DNA from 3 places in the Enterobacter sp. N5-15 genome. Region 3 is predicted to be linked to each of the others. Evidence: predicted binding sites of a transcription regulator. Region 3 holds the regulator's gene; each other region holds the start of a gene.
What was found. Region 3 encodes CRP, which controls carbon source genes, mostly activating them, when cyclic AMP is high. Its sites were predicted from a motif close to ATGTGANNNNNNTCACAT; they were not measured.
Positions count from the first base shown of each region.

Region 1: garD (galactarate dehydratase) is a predicted target of CRP. The motif match lies at 1,432-1,449, and genes of this name have one in related genera.
Region 2: deoC (deoxyribose-phosphate aldolase) is a predicted target of CRP. The motif match lies at 3,889-3,906, and genes of this name have one in related genera.

Region 1 is NZ_CM170150.1:4,240,534-4,245,950, forward strand. Features, by position in the region: gene garR (2-hydroxy-3-oxopropionate reductase) at 1-395, opposite strand, end outside; gene garL (2-dehydro-3-deoxyglucarate aldolase) at 417-1,187, opposite strand; gene garD (galactarate dehydratase) at 1,562-3,133, shown strand; gene AC2TE5_RS20030 (DeoR family transcriptional regulator) at 3,180-3,983, opposite strand; gene kbaZ (tagatose-bisphosphate aldolase subunit KbaZ) at 4,235-5,417, shown strand, end outside.
Region 2 is NZ_CM170150.1:670,988-676,404, forward strand. Features, by position in the region: gene AC2TE5_RS03190 (patatin-like phospholipase family protein) at 1-618, shown strand, start outside; gene AC2TE5_RS03195 (TatD family hydrolase) at 615-1,397, shown strand; gene AC2TE5_RS03200 (YjjW family glycine radical enzyme activase) at 1,392-2,252, opposite strand; gene AC2TE5_RS03205 (YjjI family glycine radical enzyme) at 2,227-3,774, opposite strand; gene deoC (deoxyribose-phosphate aldolase) at 4,037-4,816, shown strand; gene deoA (thymidine phosphorylase) at 4,926-5,417, shown strand, end outside.
Region 3 is NZ_CM170150.1:4,443,369-4,448,785, reverse strand. Features, by position in the region: gene AC2TE5_RS21135 (YccS/YhfK family putative transporter) at 1-1,109, opposite strand, end outside; gene crp (cAMP-activated global transcriptional regulator CRP) at 1,167-1,799, opposite strand; gene AC2TE5_RS21125 (OsmC family protein) at 2,111-2,515, shown strand; gene AC2TE5_RS21120 (phosphoribulokinase) at 2,582-3,451, opposite strand; gene AC2TE5_RS21115 (YheU family protein) at 3,482-3,700, opposite strand; gene AC2TE5_RS21110 (hydrolase) at 3,697-4,719, opposite strand; gene mdcA (malonate decarboxylase subunit alpha) at 4,948-5,417, shown strand, end outside.

The DNA.
Region 1 (5,417 bases), 200 kb from region 3:
CCGTCGATCGCTTTCGGCTCACCGCCGCTGACCGGCGCATCTAGCATATCGACGCCCTTCGCTTTTAACGCCTCGCTGATTTCACGGCTTGCGAGCGGCGCAATAGAGCTCATATCAATCAGTACCAGGCCCGGCTTCGCACCGTCGATAATGCCGTTTTCACCCAGCGCGACCTCTTTAACATGCGGGGAGTTTGGCAGCATGGTGATGATGACATCGCACTGCTCGGCAATGGCTCTGGCGGTGGTGGCCGTTTCTGCGCCAGCCGCCATTACCTCAGCCACGGCCTGCGAATTATGATCGGATACCACCAGTGAGTAACCCGCTTTGATGAGGTTCTTACTCATTGGTTTACCCATGATCCCCAGGCCAATAAAACCCACTTTCAGCGTCATAATCTGTTTCCTCAATGATGGTTATTTTTTAAAAGTGTCCGCTAATTTCTGCGTAGCCGAGCGGAATACGCCGAGGTCGCTGCCGACGGCAACAAACGTGGCTCCCCACTCCAGATAGCGACGGGCATCAGCCTCAACCGGCGCCAGAATGCCGCACGGTTTGCCGTGTACTTTAGCGCGGGCAAAGATGTGCTGGATCGCGCGCTGCACGTCAGGGTGGCTGGCGTTACCCAGATGGCCAAAGGCGGCAGCCAGATCGCTTGGGCCGACGAAGATACCGTCCACACCGTTTGTGGCTGCAATCGCGTCGACGTTATCAACGCCCTGCTGGCTCTCGATCTGAACCAGAATGGTGATGTTGTTATTAGACTGCGCGAAGTAGTCCGGCACGGTGCCAAACATATTGGCGCGATGCGAAACGGAAACGCCGCGGATCCCTTCTGGCGGATAGCGCGTTGAGGCTACGGCCAGCGCCGCTTGTTCTTCCGTCTCCACAAACGGGATCAGGAAATTGTAGAAACCAATATCCAGCAGACGCTTGATAATCACCGGCTCATTGGTGGGTACACGCACTACCGGGGCGCTGTGGCTGCCTTTCAGCGCCATCAGCTGCGGAATAAACGTGCTGATATCGTTCGGCGCATGTTCGCCGTCCAGCACCAGCCAGTCGAAACCGGCCAGGCCCAGCACTTCGGTACTGATTGGGTTTGCCAGCGCGGACCAGCAGCCAATTTGAATCTGGTGCGCCGCGAGGGCCGCTTTAAATTTATTCGGGAAGATATCGTTACTCATCGTATTTACCTTTTTTATTCCGCAGCCTTTTTCAGTATCATTTTATTTATTCAGACACCGCGCCAGCATTATATTTATTATTCTGACGTATTTTGGCGTTATAAAATCGTCATTCAGTATAAGACGCAATCCACGACCACACATTGTTGTAACGCTCAAGCATTGCGATACATTTTGATAAAAATTTTTGCATATGCACAAAGCACTGGGCGCTAATGCACAGAATCAGGGATTACCGGTTCGGGAGCGATCGCGATCACATTTTCATGCCCCCTATGCTGACATGCTTTAATTCTGAAAGCCGCGTATTTATTTCTACCATTAGAAAATTGGCTGGAATTATTATCAGACACTTTGCTGGAGAATACTGAACAATGGCCGACATTGAAATTCGACAGGCATCGCCGACGGCGTTTTATATAAAAGTACACGACACCGATAATGTGGCGATTATTGTCAACGATAATGGCTTAAAAGCGGGCACCCGCTTCCCGGACGGGCTGGAATTGATTGAGCATATTCCGCAGGGGCATAAGGTGGCGCTGGTGGATATCCCTGATAATAGCGAAATCGTACGTTACGGTGAAGTCATCGGCTATGCCGTTCGCTCTATACCACAGGGTAGCTGGGTTGAGGAGTCTCTGGTGGCGCTGCCTGAAGCGCCGCCGCTGAACACGCTTCCGCTGGCGACCCGCGTGCCGGAACCGCTTCCTCCGCTGGAGGGCTATACCTTCGAAGGCTACCGCAACGCGGACGGCAGCGTCGGCACCAAGAACCTGCTCGGCATTACCACCAGCGTACACTGCGTGGCGGGCGTCGTGGATTATGTGGTGAAAATCATCGAACGCGATCTGCTGCCGAAATACCCGAACGTCGACGGCGTGGTAGGCCTGAACCACCTCTACGGCTGCGGCGTGGCGATTAACGCACCCGCTGCCGTGGTGCCTATCCGTACCATTCACAATATCGCACTGAATCCGAACTTTGGCGGCGAGGTGATGGTCATCGGTCTGGGGTGTGAAAAATTGCAGCCCGAGCGCCTGCTGCAGGGCACTGAAGATGTCAAAGCCATTCCGGTAGACGAGGCCAGCATCGTGCGCCTGCAGGACGAACGCCACGTTGGGTTCCGCTCAATGGTCGACGATATTCTGCAGGTGGCAGAGCGTCATCTCGACAAACTCAACCGGCGCCAGCGCCAAACGTGCCCGGCCTCGGAACTGGTAGTGGGCACCCAGTGCGGCGGCAGCGATGCCTTCTCCGGCGTGACGGCCAACCCGGCGGTGGGCTATGCATCCGATCTGTTCGTGCGCTGCGGCGCCACGGTGATGTTCTCCGAGGTGACCGAAGTGCGTGACGCCATCCATCTGCTGACGCCACGCGCCGTGAATGAAGAGGTGGGCAAGCGCCTGCTCGAGGAAATGGCCTGGTACGATAGCTATCTCGATATGGGCAAAACCGACCGCAGCGCCAACCCGTCTCCGGGCAACAAAAAAGGCGGCCTGGCAAACGTGGTGGAAAAAGCCCTCGGGTCGATTGCCAAATCCGGCCAGAGCGCGATTGTGGAAGTGCTCTCTCCGGGCCAGCGCCCGACGAAACGCGGCCTGATTTACGCGGCAACGCCTGCCAGCGACTTCGTCTGCGGCACGCAGCAGGTGGCGTCCGGCATTACGGTGCAGGTCTTTACCACCGGGCGCGGCACGCCGTACGGCCTGATGGCGGTGCCGGTAATCAAGATGGCGACCCGCACCGAGCTGGCAAACCGCTGGTATGACTTGATGGACATCAACGCGGGCACCATCGCCACCGGAGAAGAGAGTATTGAGGACGTGGGCTGGAAACTGTTCCACTTCATTCTGGATGTCGCCAGCGGACGGAAGAAAACGTTCTCCGACCAGTGGGGGCTGCATAATCAGCTGGCGGTGTTTAACCCGGCACCGGTGACGTGACTTCCCCTTACCCTGCCCTCTCCCCATAGGGGAGAGGGTAAAAACCTTAAACCAACACCACATCAATCCCGCTTTTCCGCAGCCCGTCCAGGCTCTCCGCCGGAATGCCTTCATCGACAATAATCATATCAATCCTTTGCGTATCAATGATTTTATGCAGGCTTGAGCGGTTAAATTTGCTGGAGTCAGTGACAACGATAATGCGCTCCGCCACCTCGCACATTTTGCGGTTCAGACGGGCTTCATCCTCGTTGTGCGTGCTCACGCCGCGATCGAGATCGATGGCGTCAACGCCCAGGAACAGCAGGTCAAAATGGTAATTCTGTAGCGACTGTTCTGCCTGGTCACCGTAGAAAGATTGCGACTGACGGCGCAGATGCCCGCCGGTCATCAGCAATTCCACCCCTTCCGCTTCCAGCAACGCATTCGCCACGTTCATCCCGTTGGTCATCGCAATGACGTCCGTGTGCTGGCGCAGCATGCGGGCGATTTCAAACGTCGTGGTGCCGGAGTCCAGAATAATACGGTGCCCGGGTTTGACCAGCGCGGCAGCGGCCTGTGCGATGCTGCGCTTCACCGCCGTATTCAGCGAGCTTTTATCCTCCACGGAAGGCTCAGCGCCCGGCATGTTGCCTTCGCATATCAATGCCCCACCGTAAGCGCGAACGGCAATGCCCTGCTTCTCCAGGAACGCCAGGTCGTTGCGGATCGTCACCGTCGATACGCCGTACAGATGAGACAGGTCGTTAACCTGCACGCTTCCCTGCGCCCGCAACCGCTGAATGATCTGCTCTCGCCTTTCACTGGTACCGGTGATGCGCTTTTCCGCGGATGAATCGGTGCTGCTCATACGAGCTCCTTAATAAATAGTCTTTCGTTTCATTTCGTTTTGCCTATTAAGGCCTTTCTTTTCCGGGAATGCAAGTCCCGCCTTACGTCCAGAAGCAAGCCAACACGGAGCTGAAACCTTTCATTATGTTTCTTTTGTGAAACAGATCGGAAATCTATTATCTTTCGTTTTATTTTTATATCACCATGATGCAGGATTAAATGAAACAAAACGAAAGACAAGTGTCATTACCATCCGAAATGGAGAGGAAAGTGAAACATCTGACAGAAATGGTGGAACAACATAAACGAGGGAATTCAAACGGGATCTATGCCGTCTGTTCCGCACATCCGCTGGTACTTGAAGCTGCCATTCGTTACGCGCATTCGCATCATTCGCCGCTGCTGATCGAGGCCACCTCCAACCAGGTGGATCAGTTTGGCGGCTATACCGGCATGACGCCTGCGGATTTTTACGGATTTGTCTGCCAGCTTGCCGATTCGCTCGGTTTCCCGACGTCACAGCTGATCCTCGGCGGCGATCATTTGGGCCCTAACCGCTGGCAAAATCTCCCTGCAGAACAGGCGATGGCGAACGCCGACGATCTGATCAAAAGCTATGTTTCTGCCGGATTCAAAAAGATCCACCTCGACTGCAGCATGTCCTGCGAGGACGATCCGGTTCCCCTGACCGATGCGATCGTCGCCGGTCGCGCCGCACGCCTGGCGAAGATTGCCGAAGCGACCTGTCGCGAGCAGTTTGGTGAATCCGATCTGGTCTACGTTATCGGCACGGAAGTGCCGGTTCCCGGTGGCGCGCACGAGACGCTCACAGAACTTGCCGTCACCACGCCGGACGCGGCACGCGCCACGCTTGAAGCGCACCGCCACGCGTTCGAAAAGGAAGGCTTGAGCGACATCTGGCCGCGCATTATTGGCCTGGTGGTCCAGCCTGGCGTGGAGTTCGACCACGCGCACGTCTGCGACTATCAGCCGCAGAAAGCCGTTGCCCTGAGCAAAATGGTTGAAGCCTACGATACGCTGGTGTTTGAAGCGCACTCCACCGACTACCAGACGCCGCAGGCGCTGCGTCAGCTGGTCAACGATCACTTTGCGATTCTGAAAGTTGGCCCCGCCCTGACCTTCGCCCTGCGCGAAGCGCTGTTCTCGCTGGCCGCCATAGAAGAGGAGCTGCTGCCGGCAAAAGCCAGCTCCGGCCTGCGTCACGTGCTGGAAAACGTCATGCTCGATCGCCCGGAATACTGGCAAAGCCATTACCACGGTGACGGCAACGCGCGTCGCCTGGCGCGCGGCTACAGCTACTCAGACCGCGTGCGCTACTACTGGCCGGACAGCCAGATCGACGACGCCTTTGAACGGCTGGTGCGTAACCTGGCTGACGAGCCTATTCCTCTGCCGCTGATCAGCCAGTACCTGCCGTTGCAGTACGGCAAAG
Region 2 (5,417 bases), 1.1 Mb from region 3:
CCGGGCTATTTTTCTCCTCAGAAGCAGAACTGGCTGGACATCATCCGCGCCTCCAGCGCGATCCCCGGCTTTTATCGTACCGGCGCCCTGCTGGACGGCATTAGCTATCTGGACGGCGGGATCAGTGACGCGGTGCCGGTGCAGGAAGCCGCCCGGCGCGGGGCGAAAACCATCGTGGTGATCCGTACCGTGCCGTCGCAAATGTATTACACGCCCCAGTGGTTTAAACGGATGGAGCGCTGGCTGGGCGACAGCAGCCTGCAGCCGCTGGTGAACATCGCGAAGCAGCATGAAACCACCTACGGCGCGATGCAGCGCTTCATTGAAAAACCGCCGGGTAAGCTGCGTATTTTTGAAATCTATCCGCCTAAGCCGCTGCTGAGCATGGCCCTGGGCAGCCGCGTTCCTGCGCTGCGCATGGATTACAAAACGGGACGGCTGTGCGGGCGCTATTTCCTGGCGACGGTGGGGAAAATGCTGGCGGAGCAACCGCCGCTTCATCGCCATAAACGCATTATTATGCCGCCTGCGATTGTCGCCAACGACGCCCTGACGATGCCGCTGGTGGATATTCCGCAGGCGAATGACGCTTTACTGGATAACGAGGATCTGGCGTGACGCACCGCTTTGTCGATACCCACTGCCACTTTGATTTCCCGCCGTTTACGGGGGATGAAGCGCAAAGCATTGCGAAAGCTGCCGAGGCAGGCGTTCAGGCCATCATTGTGCCGTCAGTGGAAGCGGCCTATTTTCCCCGGGTGCTGGATCTTTCCATGCGGCACCCCGCGCTCTATGCCGCGCTCGGCCTGCATCCGATTGTGATTGAGCGGCATCTTGATGAGCACATTGAGAGGCTTGATGAGGTCCTGCAGACCGCAGGAGACAAACTTGTCGCCATCGGTGAGATCGGCCTCGATCTTTATCGCGAGGATCCGCAGTTTGAGCGCCAGCAGACGATCCTCGACGCGCAGCTCAGGCTGGCGAAGCGCCACGATCTGCCGGTGATCCTCCATTCAAGACGTACGCACGATAAGCTGGCGATGCACCTGAAACGCATCGATCTGCCGCGCAGGGGCGTCGTACACGGTTTCTCCGGCAGCCTGCAGCAGGCGCAGCGTTTTATTGAGCTGGGCTATAAAATCGGCGTCGGTGGCACCATTACCTATCCGCGCGCCAGTAAAACCCGTGACGTGATGACCCAGCTGCCGCTGTCGGCGCTTCTGCTGGAAACCGACGCGCCGGATATGCCGCTGAATGGTTTTCAGGGCCAGCCGAATCGTCCGGAACAGGCGGCGCGCGTGTTTACCACCCTGTGTGAACTGCGAAAGGAACCTGAAGAGGTGATTGCCGACGCGCTGCTTGAGAATACCCGTTCGGTATTTGGCATCATGCTATAGGTAAAGCGCCGGGCGGATCACCGTTATCTTCTGTTTTTCCAGCGCCAGCGCCAGCGGCTCAACGTCCTCGGCCGTGGCGCTGCGCCATGATGCCGCCTCACCGTAAACGCCATGGGCATGAAATGCGTTGATGCGCACCGGAACATTTCCAAGCCCGTGGATAAAGGTCGTTAGCGGTTTGAGATGTTCCAGGTAATCACACTGCTCCGGAATAACCAGCAGGCGAAGTTCCGTCAAACGGTGACGATCTGCCAGCCAGCGGATGCTCTGTTTAATCAGCGGGTTTTCGCGCCCGGTCAGGAAGCGGTGATGCTCGTTCCCCCACGCCTTCAGATCCAGCATCGCGCCATCCAGTACCGGCAGCAGCTTTTGCCAGCCGGTTTCGCTTAACAGACCGTTGCTGTCGACCAGGCAGGTGAGGTGACGCAGGGCAGGATCGGCTTTGATCGCTGAGAATAGCGTCACTAAAAACGGCAGTTGCGTTGTGGCTTCGCCGCCGCTCACGGTGATCCCTTCGATAAACGGTGCGGATTTGCGGACCTGGGTGAGGATCTCGTCCAGGCTGAAGCGGTGCGCCATAGGCGTTGCCTGCTGCTGGCACAGGTGCAGGCAGGTGTCGCACTGCTGGCAGTCACTCTCCTGCCACCAGACGCGTCCGGCCTGAATGGTCAGCGCGTCGTGCGGACAGTGGGGCACACAGTCCCCGCAGTCGTTGCAGCGGCCGATCGTCCACGGGTTGTGGCAGGTTTTACAGCGCAGGTTGCAGCCCTGCAGGAACAGGGCCAGGCGGCTGCCCGGCCCGTCCACGCAGGAAAAAGGAATGACCTGACTAACTAAAGCGCATCTGCTGTTCATGGCTAATCACGCGCGGTTGACGTTCCAGAATACGGGTATTGCGCGCGGCCTCTTCTCCCAGCCACGTGGTATTGGTGCGCGATCCCGCTTCCCGGTATTTCTCCAGATCCGATAGTCGCACCATATAACCGGTCACGCGGACCAGATCGTTACCCGCCACGTTGGCGGTAAACTCACGCATACCCGCCCTGAACGCGCCCAGGCAAAGCTGAACCACCGCCTGCGGGTTGCGTTTTACCGTCTCCTCCAGCGTCAGGATATCGCTTATCCCGGAAGAGTAGTGCTTGTGGTGAGGGGCCACCGCCAGCAGATGGCTGATGGGATCCGGCTCGTCGCCGTAGGGCAGTCGCGCGCCCGGCGTGGTGCCCGAATCGGAGCTGATCCCCGACTGCGCGTGGAGCATCGCGCGGTGCTTCCAGCCGTGCTTCACCGGCGTGTTTTCCACGAACGCCGCAAGCTGTTCGCTGATGCGATAGCCCAGCGCGTTGGCCTGTTCGTCCTTTCCGTAGCGTCCCGCTATTCCTGCTTTCTCACAGAGCGCGTTTACCGCTTCCGCCAGGCCGTACATGCCAAACATGGGCACAAACCGATCGGCATCAATCAGCCCCTCTTTTACCAGGAAGCTATTCTCAAAGAAGCCAGACTGCCCGTACAGAAAATCGCAGCGCGCATCGATGATGGCAATTTGCTGCTGGCAGTAGTGCGGGAGCGCGCGGGTGAAGAAGTCTTCAATGGATGTGCTGCGTTCAGCAATGGCTTTGAGGTTAAGGCGCACCAGGGTGCTGCCACCGCCTGCAAGCGGCAGAGAGTTGTAACAACTCACCACGCCGTAACGGCCTTTTGTGAAAATTTTATCATTCATCGGGCCATTAGAAATGTGCGGTTTGCTGCATTCGCATATGTTTTTTGCCACCTCAAGCAGCAGGTCGTCCGGGGTGATATCGGGATCGTAGATAAAGGTCAGGTTCGGCGCGACCTGCTTCAGCTCTGCGTCGGCACGCAGAATGGCACGTGTGACGGGCGTATCCGCCGGGCCGATATTGGCGTGCATAAACGCATCCGGCAGCGTACGGTCGAGATAGCGCCAGAAACGTTTTATTCGGCTATCGATCGCTTCTTGTGTTAGAATTCTAACATATGGAGTTAATATCGCATCAAGCTGACCGAGATAGACCGGCATCGATGTGACGGACGGAACATGATGGTAGAGGATGGTTAACAGCGAGAGGGCGTCGTCGAGATCTTTTGCCCCTTCCAGCTCCAGCCATTCTGAACCGTTAGCCAGAAATTTTGCGTAATCCGGCAGAACGTAACGGGGTTTGTAAGGCGCGTGGCCTTCGAACATGTCGCAGATAACCCCCTCGTCCAGCGCGGCTCTCGCGGCCTCAGGAAGCGCCGGATAAGACAGGTTGTTTTCCGCTTCCAGCGCCAGAAAATGACGTTTTTGTTCCGGGGTTAACACCGGGCTTGTCACAATGTGCTGGCAACGTTGTTGCAGGGCGTCGGGGCTGGAGTGGGGCATATTCGCTTCCTTGAGTGTTCTGCGGATGATGAACGGATTGTAGGAAGCCAGCCTGTCGGGGCTTTTGATCCGACAGGGGGTATCGCTGCTTTAGTCGACAATTTACGCGCTAAAGTTTGAAGAAGATCTCATTACAGTAATGCAAATTTGTACGCAGTTTTCATTAACTGTGATGAATGTCGAAGTGTGGATGCGGGTGAATGTTAGAATACTCACAGACCCGCAAGGTAAAATTTATACGGCACTGCCGTTGGAGAATGTTATGACCGATTTAACTGCAAGCAGCCTGCGCGCGTTGAAACTGATGGACCTGACCACCCTGAACGATGACGACACCAATGAAAAAGTCATCGCCCTGTGCCATCAGGCGAAAACGCCGGTGGGTAACACCGCAGCCATCTGTATCTACCCGCGCTTTATCCCGATTGCCCGTAAGACTCTGAAAGAGCAGGGCACGCCGGACGTGCGCATTGCAACCGTAACTAACTTCCCGCATGGCAACGATGATATCGAGATTGCGCTGGCAGAAACCCGCGCGGCGATTGCCTACGGCGCAGACGAAGTTGACGTGGTGTTCCCGTACCGCGCGCTGATCGCCGGCAACGAGCAGGTTGGTTTTGACCTGGTGAAAGCCTGTAAAGACGCGTGTGCGGCGGCAAACGTGCTGCTGAAAGTAATCATCGAAACCGGCGAGCTGAAAGAAGAGGCGCTGATTCGTAAAGCGTCTGAAATTTCCATCAAAGCCGGTGCGGATTTCATTAAAACCTCTACCGGTAAAGTGCCGGTGAATGCGACTCCAGAAAGCGCGCGCATCATGATGGAAGTGATCCGCGACATGGGCGTGTCCAAAACCGTTGGTTTCAAACCTGCGGGCGGCGTGCGTACTGCCGAAGACGCGCAGCAGTTCCTGGCGATTGCCGACGAGCTGTTTGGCGCCGACTGGGCTGATTCCCGCCACTACCGCTTCGGCGCGTCCAGCCTGCTGGCCAGCCTGCTGAAAGCGCTGGGTCACGGCGACGGCAAGAGCGCAAGCAGCTACTGATTGCCAGACAATGCCGGATGACGCTTCGCTTATCCGGCCTACAGGATCGTAGGGCGGGTAAGCGTAGCGCCACCCGCCACAACTCCCCCGATTCCGCATGGAGGTTACCGTGTTTCTCGCACAAGAAATTATTCGTAAAAAACGTGATGGTCATGCATTAAGCGACGAAGAGATCCGCTTCTTTATCAACGGCATTCGTGATAACACCGTCTCAGAAGGGCAGATTGCGGCTCTGGCGATGACCATTTTCTTCCACGATATGTCGATGCCTGAGCGCGTGTCGCTGACCATGGCGATGCGAGATTCAGGAACCGTTCTGGACTGGAAAAGCCTTAACCTTAACGGCCCGATTGTGGACAAACACTCCACCGGCGGCGTGGGCGACGTGACGTCTCTGATGCTCGGCCCAATGGTGGCAGCCTGCGGCGGTTACATCCCGATGATCTCCGGACGCGGCCTGGGCCACACCGGCGGTACGCTCGACAAACTGGAAGCCATTCCGGGCTTCGATATCTTCCCGGATGACAACCGCTTCCGCGACATTATTAAAGACGTTGGTGTGGCGATTATCGGCCAGACCAGCTCTCTTGCTCCGGCAGAC
Region 3 (5,417 bases):
ATCCTTGCGGCGTTGCGCAGGGCGGACGATTTAAGAGAAAGATAGCTTTTGAGGGCGGGCAATAGCGGAAGCCGTTTCTGCTTATCCGCCATCAGGTCGCGGGGATAAAGCGGGCGCTGCGTGCGCAACACGCGGGCGATGCGGCTGAAGTGCCAGGCGGCAAACTGGCCGACGGGGTTATCCGGATGCTGACGGGCGATTTTCTCCAGCGCGCCCAGCTGCTTATCCATGTTAAAGCGCGTCGGGTAGCGGTGGTAGAGAATATCGTCGGCCAGCACCCGCAGGCGTGCGGACACGGTTTGCGCGTTCCAGCGGATCACCGCTTCGGCGTGGCTGCGCTCGACCAGCTTTTGCACCTCCTGCGGGTGGTGCAGGCTAACGGAGATATGCTCCTGCAGATCCAATCCGACCTGGAAGGTGCGCAGCAGCCGTTTGTACTCGTGGTTCTTGTTGGCGGCGAGCATATGCAGCTGCTGATAGCACTGGCTAATCAGATCCACCACCTTCTGCTGGCGCGTCAGCAGCGGCGGTAAGGACTTTTCCGGATCGGTATGCTGGGTGAGCAGGGTGTATTTGGCTTCGCAGTAATCCGCAAGCTGCACATAGAGCAGGCTCAGGGATTCACGCAGCGGCTGTTCGCGCCACAGCCAGAACCAGAACCAGTTAAACAGCCCGTACCACAATGTCCCCAGGGCGTAGATCAGCAGCGGCTCCCACACCGGCATATTCCCGGCGAGGCTCAGCGTGAAAATGGCCGCAATCAGCGAGGCGGGAAGCAGGCGGGCGTGCAGCGAACTGATTTCCGCCGTGACGCCGAGGGTCATCGCCAGCACGGTCAGGATCAGCGGCAGCGGGATATCACGAGCCAGTAACAGCTGTACGGCGAGGCTACAGCCCGCAAACAGGCAGCCGCCGATAATCAGGCGTTTGAAAAAGCGCTTATGCGGCGTGTCCAGACCGGCAATGTTGCAGCAGGCGGGCACGAGGGAAAACAGCAGGCCTTGCTGAAGATGTCCGAGGATCAGACCTATGGCCACAGGAAGACACAACACCAGCGTTTGTCGCAGTGCGTAGTTAACTTCCGGGTGATAGATCAGCCTGCGCCACATGGGGAGTAGAGACAAAAACGGCGTGACACCTTGCGATGGCACGCCGTTTAAGCGGAATTAACGCGTTCCGTAGACCACGATGGTTTTACCGTGGGCGGAGATCAGGTTTTGATCTTCCAGCATTTTCAGGATACGGCCCACTGTTTCACGGGAGCAACCGACGATCTGACCAATTTCCTGACGGGTAATTTTAATTTGCATGCCGTCCGGGTGGGTCATAGCGTCTGGCTGTTTCGCCAGGTTCAGCAGGGTTTGTGCGATACGGCCGGTAACGTCCAGGAAGGCGAGGTTACCCACTTTTTCTGACGTGACCTGCAGACGGCGCGCCATCTGGGAAGAAAGACGCATCAGGATGTCAGGGTTAACCTGAATCAGCTGACGGAACTTCTTGTAAGAAATTTCAGCCACTTCACATGCTGTCTTTGCACGAACCCAGGCGCTACGTTCCTGGCCCTCTTCAAACAGGCCCAGTTCACCGATGAAATCGCCCTGGTTCAGATAAGAAAGGATCATCTCTTTCCCTTCTTCATCTTTGATCAGCACTGCCACCGAGCCTTTAACGATGTAATACAACGTTTCCGCTTTTTCACCCTGGTGAATCAGCGTGCTCTTTGATGGGTACTTATGAATGTGGCAATGAGACAAGAACCATTCGAGAGTCGGGTCTGTTTGCGGTTTGCCAAGCACCATGCGCTGTTATCCTCTGTTATAAGCTGTCACCAGAGTCATCAGATGCATCCGGACTCTGGGGTTGCAATCGAATTCTTACCCATACCCTGGGAAGTCGGCTACCGTAACGTTTCGCAGCCAGTAAAGTTTGATGTCCTCTGCATACATGTGTAACGTCAATGTATTACTGTAGCATCCAGAGTGTTTTAGCATAGCTTTCGCCGCGTGTCTCCTGGTGTCTCGCTTCAGCATGATGCAGGTCGCCTTCCATTGCGAGAAATGTAACGCACGCGTAATCTGTCACCAAAAATGCAACGTTGGAGTTTAAGAATATGCAAGCGCGCGTGAAATGGGTTGAAGGTTTAACGTTCCTGGGCGAGTCCGCGTCAGGACACCAGATTTTGATGGACGGTAACTCCGGCGATAAAGCGCCAAGCCCAATGGAAATGGTGCTGATGGCGGCAGGTGGATGCAGCGCAATTGACGTGGTGTCGATTCTGCAAAAAGGTCGTCATGACGTCACGGATTGTGAAGTCAAACTCACGTCAGAACGTCGCGAAGAGGCGCCACGCCTGTTCACCCATATTAACCTGCACTTTGTGGTCACCGGTAAAGAGCTGAAAGACGCGGCGGTCTCGCGTGCGGTGGACCTGTCTGCGGAGAAGTACTGCTCTGTGGCGTTAATGCTGGAGAAAGCGGTAAAAATCACGCATTCGTATGAAGTGATCGAGGCCTAATTATTTGGGCATCGTGCGTGTTGATGCCCTCACCCTAACCCTCTCCCACAGGGAGAGGGAACATGTTCACGCGATCTGCTTCCCTTCCATCAGTCGCTCCACCAGCGGCGTCATGATGAGCTCCATCGCCAGCCCCATTTTTCCGCCCGGCACCACTAACGTATTCATGTGCGAAATAAACGAACCCTGCAGCATGGCCAGCAGCCAGGGGTAATCAATGCCGTCGAGGTTGCGGAAATGGATCACCACAAAGCTCTCATCCAGAGACGGGATACTTTTGGCGGCAAACGGGTTGGAGGTATCCACCGTCGGCACGCGCTGGAAGTTGATATGGGTGCGGGAAAACTGCGGCGTCAGGAAGTTAATGTAATCCTCCATGGAGCGCACCACGGAGTCCATCACCGCTTCGCGAGAATGGCCGCGCTCGCTCATGTCACGCGTCAGCTTCTGGATCCACTCCAGGTTAACGATAGGGACCACGCCGACCAGCAGATCCACGTGGCGGGCCACGTCGTGTTGAGGGGTGACCACGCCACCGTGCAATCCTTCGTAAAACAGGACGTCGGTGGGTTCCGGCAGCGGTTGCCACGGGGTAAAGGTTCCCGGCACCTGATTCCAGGGAACGGCTTCATCATAGGTATGCAGATACTTGCGGGACTGCCCTTTGCCGCTCTGACCGTACTCGATAAAGGTTTGTTCCAGCAGGCCGAAGTCATTGGCTTCCGGGCCGAAGTAGCTAATGTGTTTACCCGAATCGCGCGCCTTACGGATGGCCATGTCCATTTCCGGGCGCGTGTAGCGGTGAAAGCTATCGCCTTCGACCTCCGCCGCACGGAGATTCAGCTGGGCGAAAATCTTGCGAAATGCGAGGCTGGTGGTGGTGGTTCCCGCACCACTCGACCCCGTAACGGCAATAACCGGATGTCTGGCAGACATAGCAACTCCCTGACTGAAAAGGGTGGAAGATCAGCCGTGAAACGCGTTGCGGGGCATGATATTGACCGTCTCATGCAGTTCTGACCACACCAGCAGCACGTCGCCGCTTTTCAGCTGGCGCTTAACATCGTTGACCTTTTGCTCAAGCGAGCGTTCCTGTTCACCATAATCGGTGCCTTCGCGTAATACAAAGCTTTCAATCAGATTATCGAGCGTTTCGGGAGCCAGATCCTGCCAGGGAATAATCATTTTGCACCGTCCAGATAAGGAGTTAGCCAGTCAGGAATACGCGCCTCAAGCCACATTTTCGGGCGGCGCAGCGTGCCGCCGATAAACCCGACGTGGCCGCCGTGCTCGGTCAACTGATAGTGAACGTTGTCGGGCAGAAACTCCTGAGCGGGGATCGAATGATGATCCATAAACGGGTCATCTTTGGCATGAATAATCAGCGTCGGCTGCGTGATCTTGCTGAGCAGCGGCATGGCGCTACACTGACGATAATAGTCAATCGCATCGGCGAAGCCGTGGATTTTCGCGGTGATCAGGTCGTCGAACTCGCGAATACGGCGCACCTTTTTCAGCTGGCGGAGGCTGACCGGCAGGGTATCCGGGTAGGCCTTCAGCTTACGCGCCGCGTTGGCCTTCAGCAGGTTGAGCAGGTAGCGCTGATAGACGCGGGAAAAGCCTTTATCCATGTGGTAGCTGCACTGCTCCAGCATAAACGGCGCGGAGACAATGACGGCGGCATCCAGCGGTACGCTTTCGCCCTCTTTGGCCAGCAGACAGGCCAGCATATTTCCGCCCAGCGAGTAGCCCACCGCGGCGGTTGGCACGGTGCCAAAGTTGTCCCGCAGCCAGTGTAAAAACCACGTTCCGTCTTCGGTTTCACCCGAGTGATAAATGCGTTTCTGACGATTCGGTTCGCCGCTGCAGCCGCGAAAATGCATCACCACGCCCAGCCAGCCGCGCGCTTTTGCCGCCTCAATTAATCCATGCGCATACGGGCTGTGCAGGCTGCCTTCCAGGCCGTGAAAGACCACCAGACGCGGCTTATGGCGGGCCTGTTCCGGCGCTTCGCTCCAGGCGAGATCCAGAAAATCACCGTCTGGCAGGTCAAGCCGTTGCCAGTGCGGGGTGAACTGAACCTTGCGGCGGATCAGTCGCGGCAGCATGGTCTGCAGGTGGGGGTTAGCCACGCCGCGCATGGGCACGAACTCGGTGCTGTCTTCGGCCGCAATGTCGAAGTCTGATGGAATGATTTGGGTCATAAGGGCGATGCTGATTCTTGTCAGAAATTTACGGTACTTTCCGAATTGTACCCCGTTTAGCCTGGTTTTCCGAAACATGAACTGATCCCGATCACAAATCTTTACCTTGATTATTACTCTCAGGCTAATGATTCCGCTCTACGCTTAATTGATGCCTTTCTCACCAGAGCGCACACTTTACTCAACGTTAAGCAAATCAAAATGATTAGCTGAATCAGGAGGTTAATAATGTTATCTGGGCAAACACCCACCCGGCAATGGAACACGCGACGCAGCGAAAAAGCGCGTCGTCTGGCCTCCGTACCGGTGCAGGGCAAGGTACTGCCAACCGGCGATCTTGTCGCCATGCTGGAAAAATTAATCGCGCCTGGCGACAAGGTCGTTCTGGAAGGGAACAACCAGAAGCAGGCGGATTTCCTTTCCCGCTCGCTCGCCGAAGTGAACCCGCAAATTGTCCACGACCTGCATATGATCATGCCGAGCGTCGGCCGCAGCGAGCATCTGGACATCTTCGAGAAAGGCATCGCCCGCAAGCTGGACTTCTCCTTCTCCGGGACGCAAAGCCTGCGTATTTCGCAGCTGCTGGAAGACGGTCAGCTCGAAATCGGTGCGATTCACACCTACATCGAACTTTACTCACGCCTCTACGTCGACCTTTCGCCCAACGTGGCGCTGATTGCCGGTTTTAAAGCCGACCG